Regions from separate parts of the Flavobacterium sp. H4147 genome, predicted to be linked through region 1. Evidence: riboswitches for the same ligand, from Rfam matches in the RefSeq annotation. Region 1 holds a riboswitch; each other region holds the start of a gene.
The links. Region 1 has a riboswitch for cobalamin ahead of P2W75_RS20570 (TonB-dependent siderophore receptor). Riboswitches for the same ligand answer to the same signal wherever they lie in the genome.

Region 2: another riboswitch for cobalamin. It lies ahead of P2W75_RS09785 (cell surface protein); the one in region 1 lies ahead of P2W75_RS20570 (TonB-dependent siderophore receptor).
Region 3: another riboswitch for cobalamin. It lies ahead of P2W75_RS10035 (TonB-dependent receptor); the one in region 1 lies ahead of P2W75_RS20570 (TonB-dependent siderophore receptor).

Annotation. Positions count from the first base shown of each region.
Region 1 covers NZ_JARKNB010000005.1:56,290-60,562, reverse strand. The annotation lists gene P2W75_RS20570 (TonB-dependent siderophore receptor) at 1-1,846, opposite strand, end outside; cobalamin riboswitch at 1,874-2,073, opposite strand; gene cobC (alpha-ribazole phosphatase) at 2,140-2,673, opposite strand; gene P2W75_RS20560 (adenosylcobinamide-GDP ribazoletransferase) at 2,658-3,443, opposite strand; gene cobT (nicotinate-nucleotide--dimethylbenzimidazole phosphoribosyltransferase) at 3,508-4,273, opposite strand, start outside.
Region 2 covers NZ_JARKNB010000002.1:460,146-464,418, reverse strand. The annotation lists gene P2W75_RS09800 (serine hydrolase) at 1-160, shown strand, start outside; gene P2W75_RS09795 (hypothetical protein) at 161-808, opposite strand; gene P2W75_RS09790 (hypothetical protein) at 811-1,794, opposite strand; cobalamin riboswitch at 2,063-2,269, shown strand; gene P2W75_RS09785 (cell surface protein) at 2,580-3,776, shown strand; gene P2W75_RS09780 (DUF5074 domain-containing protein) at 3,805-4,273, shown strand, end outside.
Region 3 covers NZ_JARKNB010000002.1:522,761-527,033, reverse strand. The annotation lists gene P2W75_RS10045 (T9SS type A sorting domain-containing protein) at 1-1,142, opposite strand, end outside; gene P2W75_RS10040 (hypothetical protein) at 1,194-1,412, opposite strand; cobalamin riboswitch at 1,736-1,936, shown strand; gene P2W75_RS10035 (TonB-dependent receptor) at 1,948-4,095, shown strand; gene P2W75_RS10030 (DUF5074 domain-containing protein) at 4,092-4,273, shown strand, end outside.

The DNA.
Region 1 (4,273 bases):
TTAGAGTTAAATACACGTTGAAATTGGTTCCAGGCATAGGTCTGTCTTCCAGACTTTCATAATTCTCATTAAAAAGATTTAGAACTTGAAATCCGAGTTTAAAGGAATCCAAAAATTTAAAATCATAGTCGATCCCGATATTTGAGATCATATAATCTTTTACAATTTCGTTTGGATCATTATCGGCTCTGGTATAAACAAAACCATTGTATAAAAATTGATAGTATGCCGAGATTCTGTTTCTAGAATAAGCAACAGAAGCGGTTGCTTTGTGGAATGGAACGAAAAAAAGCTGTTTTTCGGTTTCTTCATTTTTAGAAACGGTATAAGCATAAGATGCGTTGGCACTTAAATGATTTTTACCATATTGTTTTTTCCAGCTTACCAAAGTTTCGGCTCCATAACTGTTTACTTTATCGGTGTTTTGAGGAGACCAAATACCACTTGATCCTGGAATCCATTGCAATAAATCTTTTATTTTCATGTAATAAAAGGTTTGTGTAAGCGAAATGTTTCTGAATGTAAAAACGTTTCCAATTTCAGCCTGATAAGAACTTTCAGGTTTCAAATCCAAATTTCCTCCTGGTTCCCAATATAAATCATTGTAAGTCGGAATTCTGAAATTTCGAGATACATTTAGTTTCAAATTATATAACGGACTAAATTGATAAGAGGAACCTAATGAAAATAACAGCGGTGATTCATAGTTATTTGTAAATTCTTTTCTAATGCCAAATTCATTTTTCCAATTCGCTCCAATATCTTGTTTTACCAGTAAAGATGCAGAACTAATTTCGCGAACATGATCTCCAAAACTTGTTCCGTAGCCTTTGGTTCTATTATAATCTACAATACCATTTATCTGAGTAGTTTTAAAAAGAGTATATCCTAAATCCAGTTTGGTGATTAAACTTTCAGTATTGCCAGAGCTGTAATAGTCTTTCGTATTATCGGCGTAATATTTATAGTTTTCGAATATGTAAGCCGTTTTGAAATTGGTTTTAAACTTTCCGAAATCACCATCGTATTCTAATAAACTTCGATTAAAACCATTCACATATTTGCTTTTAGTTTCACTTTCTGTTACTAAAGATGTATTTCGATCTGTATTTGAAGTCTGGCTGTACAATTTTAGAGTGTTTTTATCGTCAATTTTATACCCCACATTAGCACTCATAGTTATAATATCGAATTGGCCGTTTTGGTTCCAGCGCTGTTCGCCACGCCAAGTATAACGGTTTAGATATTTATAATCGTTTGTAGAACTATTTTTGGAAAAACCAATCTGTGCGCTCCATTGCTTATTAGAAATGTTGGTTTTATAATTTATTCCAATTGTATTAAAACTTCCGTAGTTTAGTTTTAGGGTATTCTCAAAACGATTAGAAAACAACAAATCGTTATTTAGGTGTACAGTTCCTCCAATCGCTCCACTTCCATAAATAACACTTCCGCCTCCGGCTTTTACACTCACAGAATTATAATCAGATCCTGAGATCGTATTAAAATCCGTGCTTCCATTCATTTGTGAATTAATGTTGATTCCGTTCCAGATAACTGCAGTTTGCGAAGAAGTCGTTCCGCGAAAAGAAACTGTAGAAAGCATTCCGCGTCCGTATTCTTTGAAATAAAGCGTAGAATTAAAGTTTAGTAAATCAGTCAGTAAAGCTTCATTTTTATTGATGATGGAATCATTCAATTTTAAAACCGACTGCGAATTGGAATATTTTTTCAGATTAGAATCAGAAACAATAATTTCTTTCAGTTTGGTAATAGAATCGTTCTGCGCCGAAGTTAATTGGCACAACACGAGGAATAAAAAAGCAAAACGTAATCTTAAAATCATAATTTCTACACTCTTTTTCCCGAGAGCTCGATATTTTGTTATAAAGGCAGGTCTCCTGGCTTGCGTTTTGTTGTTTACCTTCCCATTCGCCTTAGCGAGCAGTGGCATCGTAGTTTACAACAAACATTCGTTTAGAACTAAGCTTACAGTTGCGGGTACAGCTCAAGATTTTACTTGATTCCCTTTTAATGTGTTAATAAAACACAACCTTAAATTTGCAGCAAAGATAAAATTAAAAATATTGATTATTCAAATTTCTTTTGCGTTTCGTATAAAATTATAAATTATTCGCTCTAAATTTCAATTTTTATAACTTGTCCAAAATCTACTTTATTCGTAAAAGCATCTTTTAAGGGCAGTGAAGTCTGATGGCAAATGATGCTTCGGATTATTCCGGCATGTGCGACAATTATGACTGGAACATTTGTTTTTGAAATTTTATCAGATAAAAAATCGCCAACTCTTTCGTGTAATTCTACAAAAGATTCTCCATTTGAAACTTTAATGTTTACAAAATCTTCCATCCAAGGATTGAGTTGTTCCGATGGAATTTCATCCCATTTTTTCAATTCCCAATCGCCAAAATTCATTTCTTTTAAACGTTCATCTTCCTGAAAAGAAATCGTTTTGATGTTTTCCTGAATATGTTTGGCTAAAATTACACAGCGTTTCAACGGACTTGTAAAAATCACCGCTTCAGATGGCAGTTCAGAAATGATACTGCCGAATATGTTTTCAAAAGGTTCTGCAATATCAACATCAGACTGACCATAACAGATTCCTTTTTCGCAGATCGTTTCGGTATGGCGCACTAGATACATTTCCATATAAAAAGAAAACTTAAGTAATATACAACTTCACAAACTTGCTGTGTAGCGCCTAAACAATCGCCAGTGTAACCGCCAATCCATTTTTGAAAATAACGTGCCAGAAAATATCTTGTAATAAAAACAGGAAGTAATGCTAAAAGAATTTTATAATTAAAGTAGGAGAGTGCTGCCAAAGGAATCAATCCAAACAAAGAAGAACCAAGAACTTCTTTCCAAGTATGTTTTTTGGCAATAGGTTTGCTTTTACTGGAAGCATCTTCACGAGAATATTCATGTGTAAAAATAATGCTGATTGCAGCTAATCGGCTTAAAGAATGAGCAGAAATGAACAACAGATAAATCAGAATATTTTGATTTGTAATAATTGAAACAGATTCTGAAAGCAGTTTAAATTTCGCTAGAAAAAGCAAAACAAGTCCAATTGCGCCATACGCTCCAATAGCACTGTCTTTCATAATCATTAGGATTTTTTCTTTCGTCCATCCGCCGCCAAATCCATCGCATACATCTGCAAATCCATCTTCATGAAAAGCTCCAGTTGTTAAAATAGAAGCAATGATTGCAAAAATAACCGCAGATTCTATCGAAAGAAAAAAAGAAAAAGCATAGAAAAACAAAAATGAAATACTTCCCACAATCCATCCCATAAAAGGAAAATAGCGCGTGGCTTTGTTTAAATAATCAGGATCATGAGTAATGTTTTTTGGACAAGGAATGCGGGTGTAAAACATTAAACAGGTAAAAAAAATGTCGAGTTGTTTTTTCATTTGAAAAATGAGGATTTTATATAATTTTTATTGAATCTGAAAACTAGAAACTGAGACTGGAAACTTATTTTTTACTAATTCCAGCACTTTCAAAGCTAGCCATTTCATTCAAAAATGCTTCTGCCGATTTTAAAATAGGAAAAGCAACTGCGCAGCCGGTTCCTTCACCCAGACGCAAATCTAAGTTTAAAATTGGTTTACCTTCGAGATAATTCAATAATTTTTGATGTGCTTTTTCGGCGGAACAATGACAAAAAACAGCATTTTGTTTAATCGCCGGATTGATTTTGTGAGCAATTAAAAAAGCTGTGGTGCAGATAAAACCATCAACAAGAATCAGCATTTTATTTTCGAAAGCATTCAGCATTCCGCCTGCCATTTGAAGAATTTCAAAACCGCCAAAATAGGCGAGTTGCGACATTAATTCGGCTTGACCGGAATAATTATCGATGGCTTTTTTGAGTAAATTTTGTTTGTGAAGTAATTTTTCATTTTCTACACCAGTTCCTTTTCCAACACATTCTTCAATAGGAAAACCACTAATAACGCTCATTAAAACAGAAGCTGTAGAAGTATTTCCAATTCCCATTTCACCAAAACCAATACAATTAGAACCTTTTTGTGCAATATTTTCAACAATGCTTTTTCCTTTTTCAAAACACAATTGAACTTCTGTTTCGCTCATGGCAGGTACGTGGAGGAAAGATTGTGTTCCTTTGGCGATTTTGGCATCGATTAATTTTGCATTGGTTGGAAAATCATAATTAACACCCGAATCGACGATAGATAATTGAATATCATTTTGCTTGCAGAAAACATTTATAGCTGCG
Region 2 (4,273 bases), on a different contig from region 1:
AAATTACGGAATTATTTTCCCTGAAAAAGGAATCGGAATGCTCATTATGTCTAATAGTTACAACACAGACAGTATTATAAAATATCTATTAGAAACGGGAATAAAAGATACTTTCACACCATGGCAGTGGGATCAATACATTCCGTATGATAAAAAATAGTTAATCCTGTTTAAATTCTTTTAGAGACCCATCATCATTAAATTGTATCGAATACCTTTCGCGGCTTCCGTGTATGCTTGTTGGATACCATTTTAGCTGATTTTTCCAAATCGAAATGTACACGCTTGTTAAAGGCTCTGCACCTTCGATTTCGCTTGCTTTTTGATTATAGATTTCGGCAACTTTTGAAGCATTTATAAAGTTTATTTTAGAAAGCGGAACCAATCGGCCTTTAATATCGTCATGCACTGATAACTGAACCGGTCTTGGTTCCGACCATTTACCGTCTTTGTATTCGTAAGTATCAACGTATTTTGGATTTTTTGGATGTTGTAATAACACATTTATGCTCCCGTAATTATAAAAATATACTGTAGAGTAAACAAATATTTCTTTTCCGGCATACTGTGGTAATTTTTTTAATTCTTCCTCCGCTTTTTGCAAAATTTCTGGATGCTCTAAAAGAACTATTTTTTCGTTTGCTGTAGTTTCAGAATTTGAAGTTTCGAATTTTTGTTCTTGTTCCAATTCATGTTCTTTTTCGACAACAGTATCATTAGGTTTAAAAGTTTCATTTATACTTTGTGTTATCTGCTGGCAGCTTACAAGTATCGAACAAATAATCGTTGCAATAATCAGTTTTTTCATTATTAAAGAGTATTTAAATCTGAGGTAAAGGCAATTTGGCTTGGATTTTCCGGTAAATAAAAGATAGAAATGTATTCCTGTTTCGTAATATCAAGATCAAGCAGTCCCACCACTTTTTTCAAACTGCTGCGATGCAGCTGATTGTGAGTATCTGTATATTCCAACTCAAATCGCATCATAGGTTGTTCGTTAATATACGTTCCGGTCTGGCTTACTTTGATTAATTTGGCTGAAGTTTTAATTCCTTTAAATTTAATTACTAGTGAATCATCGCTTAATCCCGTTATTTTTCTAAATATAAAGCCTACAAGTATACGATAAAACAATAATATGGCTGGACAGAGAATGAGCGGATGCCAGAAAGCTAGAAATCGCCAGCCCATACCGTAACTTTCTGTTCGGTATGAAAAAATGTAATACGCTATAACTGCAATAGAAAGAATAACAAAACCTAATATTCTCAAAGCAAAACTTCTAAAATTTATAGAAGCTTCAGATGAAGCAATCATCATATAAGGCGGCTGGTTCATATCCCGATCTAATAAGATATTCAGTTTATTGCCACTTTCAAAACGTTTTGCCAGCGGTTTTAGATCGGTTATAGTCGTTTTGTGTGTGATTTCAGAATCAGATAAATTTTTGAAACACAATTCAAGTTCGTATGTGTTGTAAACTGAAGTTGCTTTTGAAATTTTCTGAGCATTTAAAATTTTAGATTCTCGAAGTACTCCATGCGCTTTTATTTTTGCCATATTTCTTCTGGTAATAAAAAGCTGTAGAATCCACTTTCTAAAATAACCAACTAAAAGAATAAGCCACAGTAATATAGAGAGAGCAAGATAAGCTAAAGCCAAATAAGGATTTCCGTCTTTTAAAGCATCAATATCAGATTCGCTTTTAATGTTGTAATACAAAAACATGGGAAACGGAATAGCAAAAAAGAGCATGTAAAGTGCCCAAAAGGTTAAGGCAAGATTTTTTTTCATTGCTTACAAGATTTTGGGTTAGATAAAATAATTTTTGGCATGTATTTTCATTTGAAATCTAAAAAACACTTATGAATTTATAAGGTTTTTCTACAGATGGTATCATTCAAATTTAAGGAAATAAGAATTGTATCACAAAATTTTTTTGTTATGAAATAGATATTAAACCATTCTTAAAAGAAAAAATGCACAATATTCAATGTTGTTTTCTTAAAGTGAGAAAACCATAATTGTACAAAATAGTTATTGTTTTTATAAACATAGTTCTACCTTTGCGACAGATTTTGGTCTGTTTTTTTCAATTTTTAAGAAAAACAGTTAAAAGGGAATCAGGTGTAAATCCTGAACAGACCCGCTACTGTAAGTTCTATTAAGTCTTTAAACGTTACTTATGCCATTGTTCGCTGCCGCGTATGAGAAGGCTGTTTTAAAGATGGAACAAGTCAGGAGACCTGCCATAATCACATAAGTTTAAAACTTTCGAGGAATAAAGTTGAAGACAATAACTGCACCGGCTATTTTGTAGCGGGTCTATTTTCGTATTGTTGTTTGGTTACGTTCCCGAAAATTAATTTTTAAAATTAATAGGTAATGCATCGTATCCAGCAAACTCGTTTATTTTCTTTTCAAGCAATATTGCTGAACATACATCATGTGAATATTTCTCATGATAATTTTCCAATTATTCAGTTGCAGATTTTTTCCAAAATCTGTTGAATCATTTATGTTCTATCAAATAAAATCTCAAATCTGCTTTTCACATTTCACATCTTCCCAAAAAAACAATGAATTCAACTAAAATTCTAAAAGCCACATTTTTATTTCTTTTTCTCTTTGGAATAACAGCCTGCCAAACCGATAAAGAAGAAGAAACCGAAACGACAGTAGTATTAAAAGAATCATATACAATTGATCGATTTAAAGTGCTCAACATTGCTCTTGATTTATCTGCTGATGCCAAAATAAAATGGCGTATTAATGATTCTGTAATTTCAAATACAGCGCAACTGGATTTTATCAGTCCGTATTTAAAAAGTTATCCTTTGTTTTTAGAGGTAGAAAAAAATGGTGTATTGAAGATTTACGAATCTAAAATTAATGTCATTAAAGAAGCAGGAACCTATAGTAAATACATTTCGAACGTATTTGATTTTCGTCCAGCAGTGGGGCAGTTTACCAATGAAATTCCGCAGTATGCAGCTGGAAACACAGAAGCTCAAGTGATTGCTTTGGCCAAAAAATCTTTGGTAGGTTCTAATACCACAATGATTTCTTTAGGTGGTTTTGGTGGTTATGTTGTGTTTGGTTTCGATCATACAATTCCCAATTTGAAAGGAAAAGATTTTAAAGTTTTAGGAAATGCATTTTGGGGAAATGAAGCCAATGAAGCTCGTTCAGGATCATGTGAACCCGGAATTATTCTAGTCGCTTACGACAAAAATAAAAACGGAAAACCTGATGAAGACGAATGGTACGAAATAGCAGGAAGTGAATATTTTAAAAATACAACTCTTAAAAACTACAGCATAACCTATTTTAAACCAGACGAATCTAAAACCGGAGTAACAGGAAATGAATTCTGGCAGACTGATGTTGAATACATTAAATGGCAGGACAATTTGGGAAATTCAGGCCATAAGACCAAAAACAATTTTCATATTCAAAGTTATTATCCGCTTTGGATTTCAGACGCATCTTACACGCTCAAAGGAACCCGAATGGAGAATAACTTTTATGACCAAAGCGGCACTGGAAATTACTGGGTCGGTAAATCATTTGAATTCGGTTATGCTGACAATGCGCCCAATAATGATGACGCTTCTAGCATTGACATTTCATGGGCTGTTGATAAAAACGGAAACTACGTAAAACTTTCTGGAATTGATTTCATTAAAGTTCATACAGGAATTAATCATGAAGCGGGCTGGCTTGGAGAAGTTTCGACAGAAGTAGCCGGCGCTTATGATTTATACTTTGACTAATTAAAATTTTTTAACCTAAATACAAATTATGAAGAAAAACTACTTTTTAATACTGTTGTTATTTTTTGCACTCTTTTCGAATGCTCAGATTACCGTTCAGGGCGTGCCAAGAAGTGACATAAAACAAAAAATAACAACAGAAAAGCAATCCAAAAAAGCAGCCGGTACCATCACTTTTGATGATATAAAATATTGGGTGGGAACAGGAAGCAACAAAGCCGCTTTTGTCGTACAATGGAATGATGATAAAAATTCTGATGCTTTAGTATGGGGATTTAAATGGGATGGCGATGCAACAGGAGAAGATATGCTAAAAGCCATTGCAAAAGCAGATCACCGTTTTTTTACGTTGCTGTATCAGGGAACACAATTTGGTTCTGCGATTGGAGGATTTGGTTTTGACCTGAATGGAAAAAACACGAACGGACTTTATAAAGATGAAAATGTAACCTATCCGTATTATCCTGTAAGTGGTATTGTAAACACAACTGCTTACG
Region 3 (4,273 bases), on a different contig from region 1:
CGAATATGAGGAATTTCCTGAACTTCTTCTTCAGCTTCATTTTCGGTATTTTTAGAAGTGGTTTTGGCCGTAGTTTTATCTTTTGCAGGTTTGTTAAACTGCGACAATCCTGAACCTTCTTTGTAAAAAATACGATATGAATTTCTAAAAGTAACCGTTCCGTTTATAACACCGTTTATTACGAAACCTTGTCCGATAGGCGAATATTTTCGTTGAATCGAAAGTCCCGAAGATGGTCCGGTAGTATTCACACTTCCGTCAGGATTGTAAGTATTAAAAGTGGCAGGAACGTAAATACCATTTGAGCCTAATGATCCCGGAGAATAACTTCCGTAACCACCTTTGTAAGCTGTTAAAAAATGTGAATTTACAGTTTTATCCTGTTCCCAGAAATAGGCGATTCCGGTGCAGGCACTATTTAGCGGATCTAATAAAAAAGCATTTAAATGAAGCGCAGAAGGATAAGGATTTCCAGTAAGGGTAGAAGCATTGGAAGCGCCCACAGTTACGGTAATATTTCCGTCGTTTGGTTTTCCTCTAAAATCATATCTCTGAGCACCAGTTCCTCCGGGATTATTAGCACCGCTTCCTTCAGGATTTGTAGCATCTGAGCCGCTGGTTCCTTTCATGGTAAAACCTTCTCCAGGCGCAATTGTTGTATTGCCCGCTACCTGAACCCATTGCGAATAATTATTCGCATTGGTCAATTTATAAATCCAATACGAGGCAATCGCTAACGGATTTGAGGTTCCATCATAATTTCCCAATGCTAGAATTGTAGCAGGAGTAGACGCTGTAGAAGTTGTAGGCCTGTTTAGCAACGTAATTCCAAAGTTATTGTTTCCGGTAGATGAGGTGTTAATACCAACTGGAGAGCACCAATAATTGTATTCGAAATTATCTGAAGTTCCTTCTTGATAAACCGATATGGTTCCCGTTCCGGAATTGGTTGAAGTAGCAGTGGTTCCCTGTACAAGCTGAGAAAGATTTCGCAGATACAGATTTGAATTAGCAGCGAGATTTATATTCTGACCCACGTACAAAACCTGATTTTGAACGTATACAGGAGTGCTTGCGCCAACATATATTTGTGAAAAAGCTTGTATGGAAATCAGAATAAAAAGGAATGTAATTTTTTTCATAAACTTCATTTTTATTTTAGAATATACTTTAGATAGTAGAGATGATAAGGCTTAGAAATATGTTTTTTTTAGAAGCTTAATTTTATATTTCTTTTTAAGGACAAAAATGCCGAATAAGATTCCGGCAGCAAATAATATTCCTTCCAGTTCATTTATGGGAAGTCCCGGTGGATTAGGCCCCGTTGGAGGATTAGGTAAACCAGGCGGCGGCGGAGTCTGCGAAAAAACGGAAAGGGAAAACAAGAGGATTAGGCATATAATTCTTTTCATTTTTCATTTTTTATGTTAGGGCATATTTTAAAAAAACGATTTAAATGTTTTTAGACTAAGGCTCATAAAGATTACTAATCTTACAGATTTTACCTTTCTTTGGAAATCATGTTTAACAAATATAAAATTTAAACTCGTATAATTCTTACAGTATTTTTTTAAATTATTACATAATTCCCATGTTTTTAAGAGTTTAGACATGATAATTATGTAACTTCTTACGGAAATGCCTGCTTTTACGATATTTTGGACTCTTTAAGATTTCTTTTTGAATAAACGATAGGAAAGTGGAAATAGTAAAACGTTTTTTAAAAGATAACCCTATATTTGCTCCAGATTTTGGTCTATTTTTCATTAAGAAGAATAGTTAAAAGGGAATCAGGTGTAACTCCTGAACAGACCCGCTACTGTAAGTTCTATTACGTCTTTAAACGATACTTATGCCATTGTTCGCTGCCGCGGATGAGAAGGCTGTTTTAAAGATGGAACAAGTCAGGAGACCTGCCAGAATCATATAGTTTAAAACTTTCGTGGTATGAAGTGGAAAACAAAGAAATTACCGGCTGATATACAGCGGGATTCTTTTCTATGGTTTTTTATATCATCATCAGAAAGTTGGTTTAATTCAACAATGATGTACAATTTTAAGAAAACCTTTTTCGCCGCTTTTATTTTATTGATTCCTGTTTTGCTTCACTCTCAAACGTTGGCTGATAGTTCTCGGGTTTTAAAAGAAGTAGTTTTAAAAACGAAACCCTATCAGGAAGTTATTCCTGTACAAAGCCTTTCGGGTGTTTTGCTCGAAAATCTGTCGGCTCATAATGTGGCAGATGCGCTTCGTTATTTTGCCGGAACACAAATAAAAGATTACGGCGGAGTGGGCGGACTCAAAACTGTTGATGTACGTAATATGGGTACGCATCATGTGGGTGTTTTTTATGATGGTATTCAGCTTGGAAATGCACAGAATGGTGTAACCGATCTTGGGAAATATTCGTTAGACGATATGGAATCACTTACGATGTATAATGGACAAAAAAGTGAAATTTTCCAGTCGGCAAAAGACTTTTCAGCGGCATCTACAATTTATTTACGCACGAAAAGACCTGTTTTCAGCGGAAGCAAAAAATCAAATCTGCTCGTTCGTTACAAAACCATGTCAATTGATTACCATGATCCTTCTTTGCGTTGGGAACAAAAACTGAGCGATCATGTAAGTATGAGTGTCAGCTCTGAATTTATTAAATCAAATGGTCAGTATAAATTTAGATACAAAAGAAAAAATCAGGACGGAAGCACGGCTTATGACACTACAGCAACGCGTTGGAACAGCGATATACAAGCGCTTCGATTTGAATCAGGACTTTATGGAAAAATCAATAATGGCTCTTGGGATGCCAAAGTGTATTATTATGATTCTGAAAGAGGGGCGCCGGGTGCTATTGTAGAAAATAAATTTAAAGATGGCTTCAGACAGTTTGACAAGAATTTCTTTACTCAGGCTTTTTTAACGAAAGATGTTTCCGAGAAATATAAATTCCAAATCAGAGGTAAATACGCATACGATTACACCCATTATATTGCAAGAGATACCACACAAGTTTTAGGAGAACCTGTAACCGAAGGAGCCCAATCTGACGATAGTTATTATCAGCAGGAAGTGTATTTTTCGGCAGTAAACATGTACAGTATTTTAGAAAATTGGGATGTTTCTCTTTCCACTGATTTTCAGTACAATAAATTAAATGCCACCAGAAGGGGAATTCAAACTCAGTTTTCTTTTCCACAACGTTATACTGCATTATTTTCATTGGCAAGTTCCTATCGATATGACGGATTTAAAGTTCTTGGAAGCGTTGTGGGTACTCGTGTAATCGAAGAAGTTCGTTACAATGCAAAACCGCCTAATAAAACCGAATTTACGCCTGCTTTGTTTCTGGGTTATACACCATTTAAGCAATATGATTTTAATTTAAGAGCGTTTGCAAAACGCATTTTCAGAATGCCTACTTTCAATGATTTGTATTATACAATGATTGGTTCCAGTACTTTACGACCGGAATATATGAATCAGTACGATGTTGGTTTTACATATAACCTGCCTTTTAAAGAAAGTTTTTTAGACAGACTTTCAATTCAAGCCGATGCGTATTACACGAATACCAAAGATAAAATTGTCGCTGCACCAACCGGAAATCTTTTCCGTTGGATGATTACCAATATAGGGCAGGTGAGAGGTAAGGGAATCGAAACAGTTTTAAATGCGGCAGCCCATATTGACCAAGTAAATCTTACTGCCAATCTTACTTATACATACTCTGAAAGTCGTGATTTTACAAAATTTGTTGGTTTAGAAATCTCATCTTATGGCGACCAGATTCCCTATACACCATGGCACAGCGGATCGGCAATTTTGAATGCTGGATACAAAACATGGAATTTTAATTACAGTTTTATTTACGTTGGAAAACGGTATAACGGAAATGTCAATAATATCAAAGTAAATGAAGTTCAGCCTTGGTACACTCACGATTTGGCTGTGCAGAAATCTTTCCTCTTCAGCAAATACAAATTGAATACTGCCGTGGAAGTGAACAATACTTTTAATCAGCAATATGAAGTGATTTACAATTATCCGATGCCGGGCAGAACCTTCAAATTTATAATCAGTATCGAATTATGAAAAAGAACCTTATACAAATAATTCTAAGTGCTTTTGTAATCTTTAATCTGGTTTCGTGCCGAGAAGATGAAACGATTTTTCTTTCTTCAAATACTAATGTGGCGGCTCCACGAAGTGATGGAAATATTGAGGGATTTTATCTGCTCAATGAAGGCAATATGGGAATGAACAGAGCCAG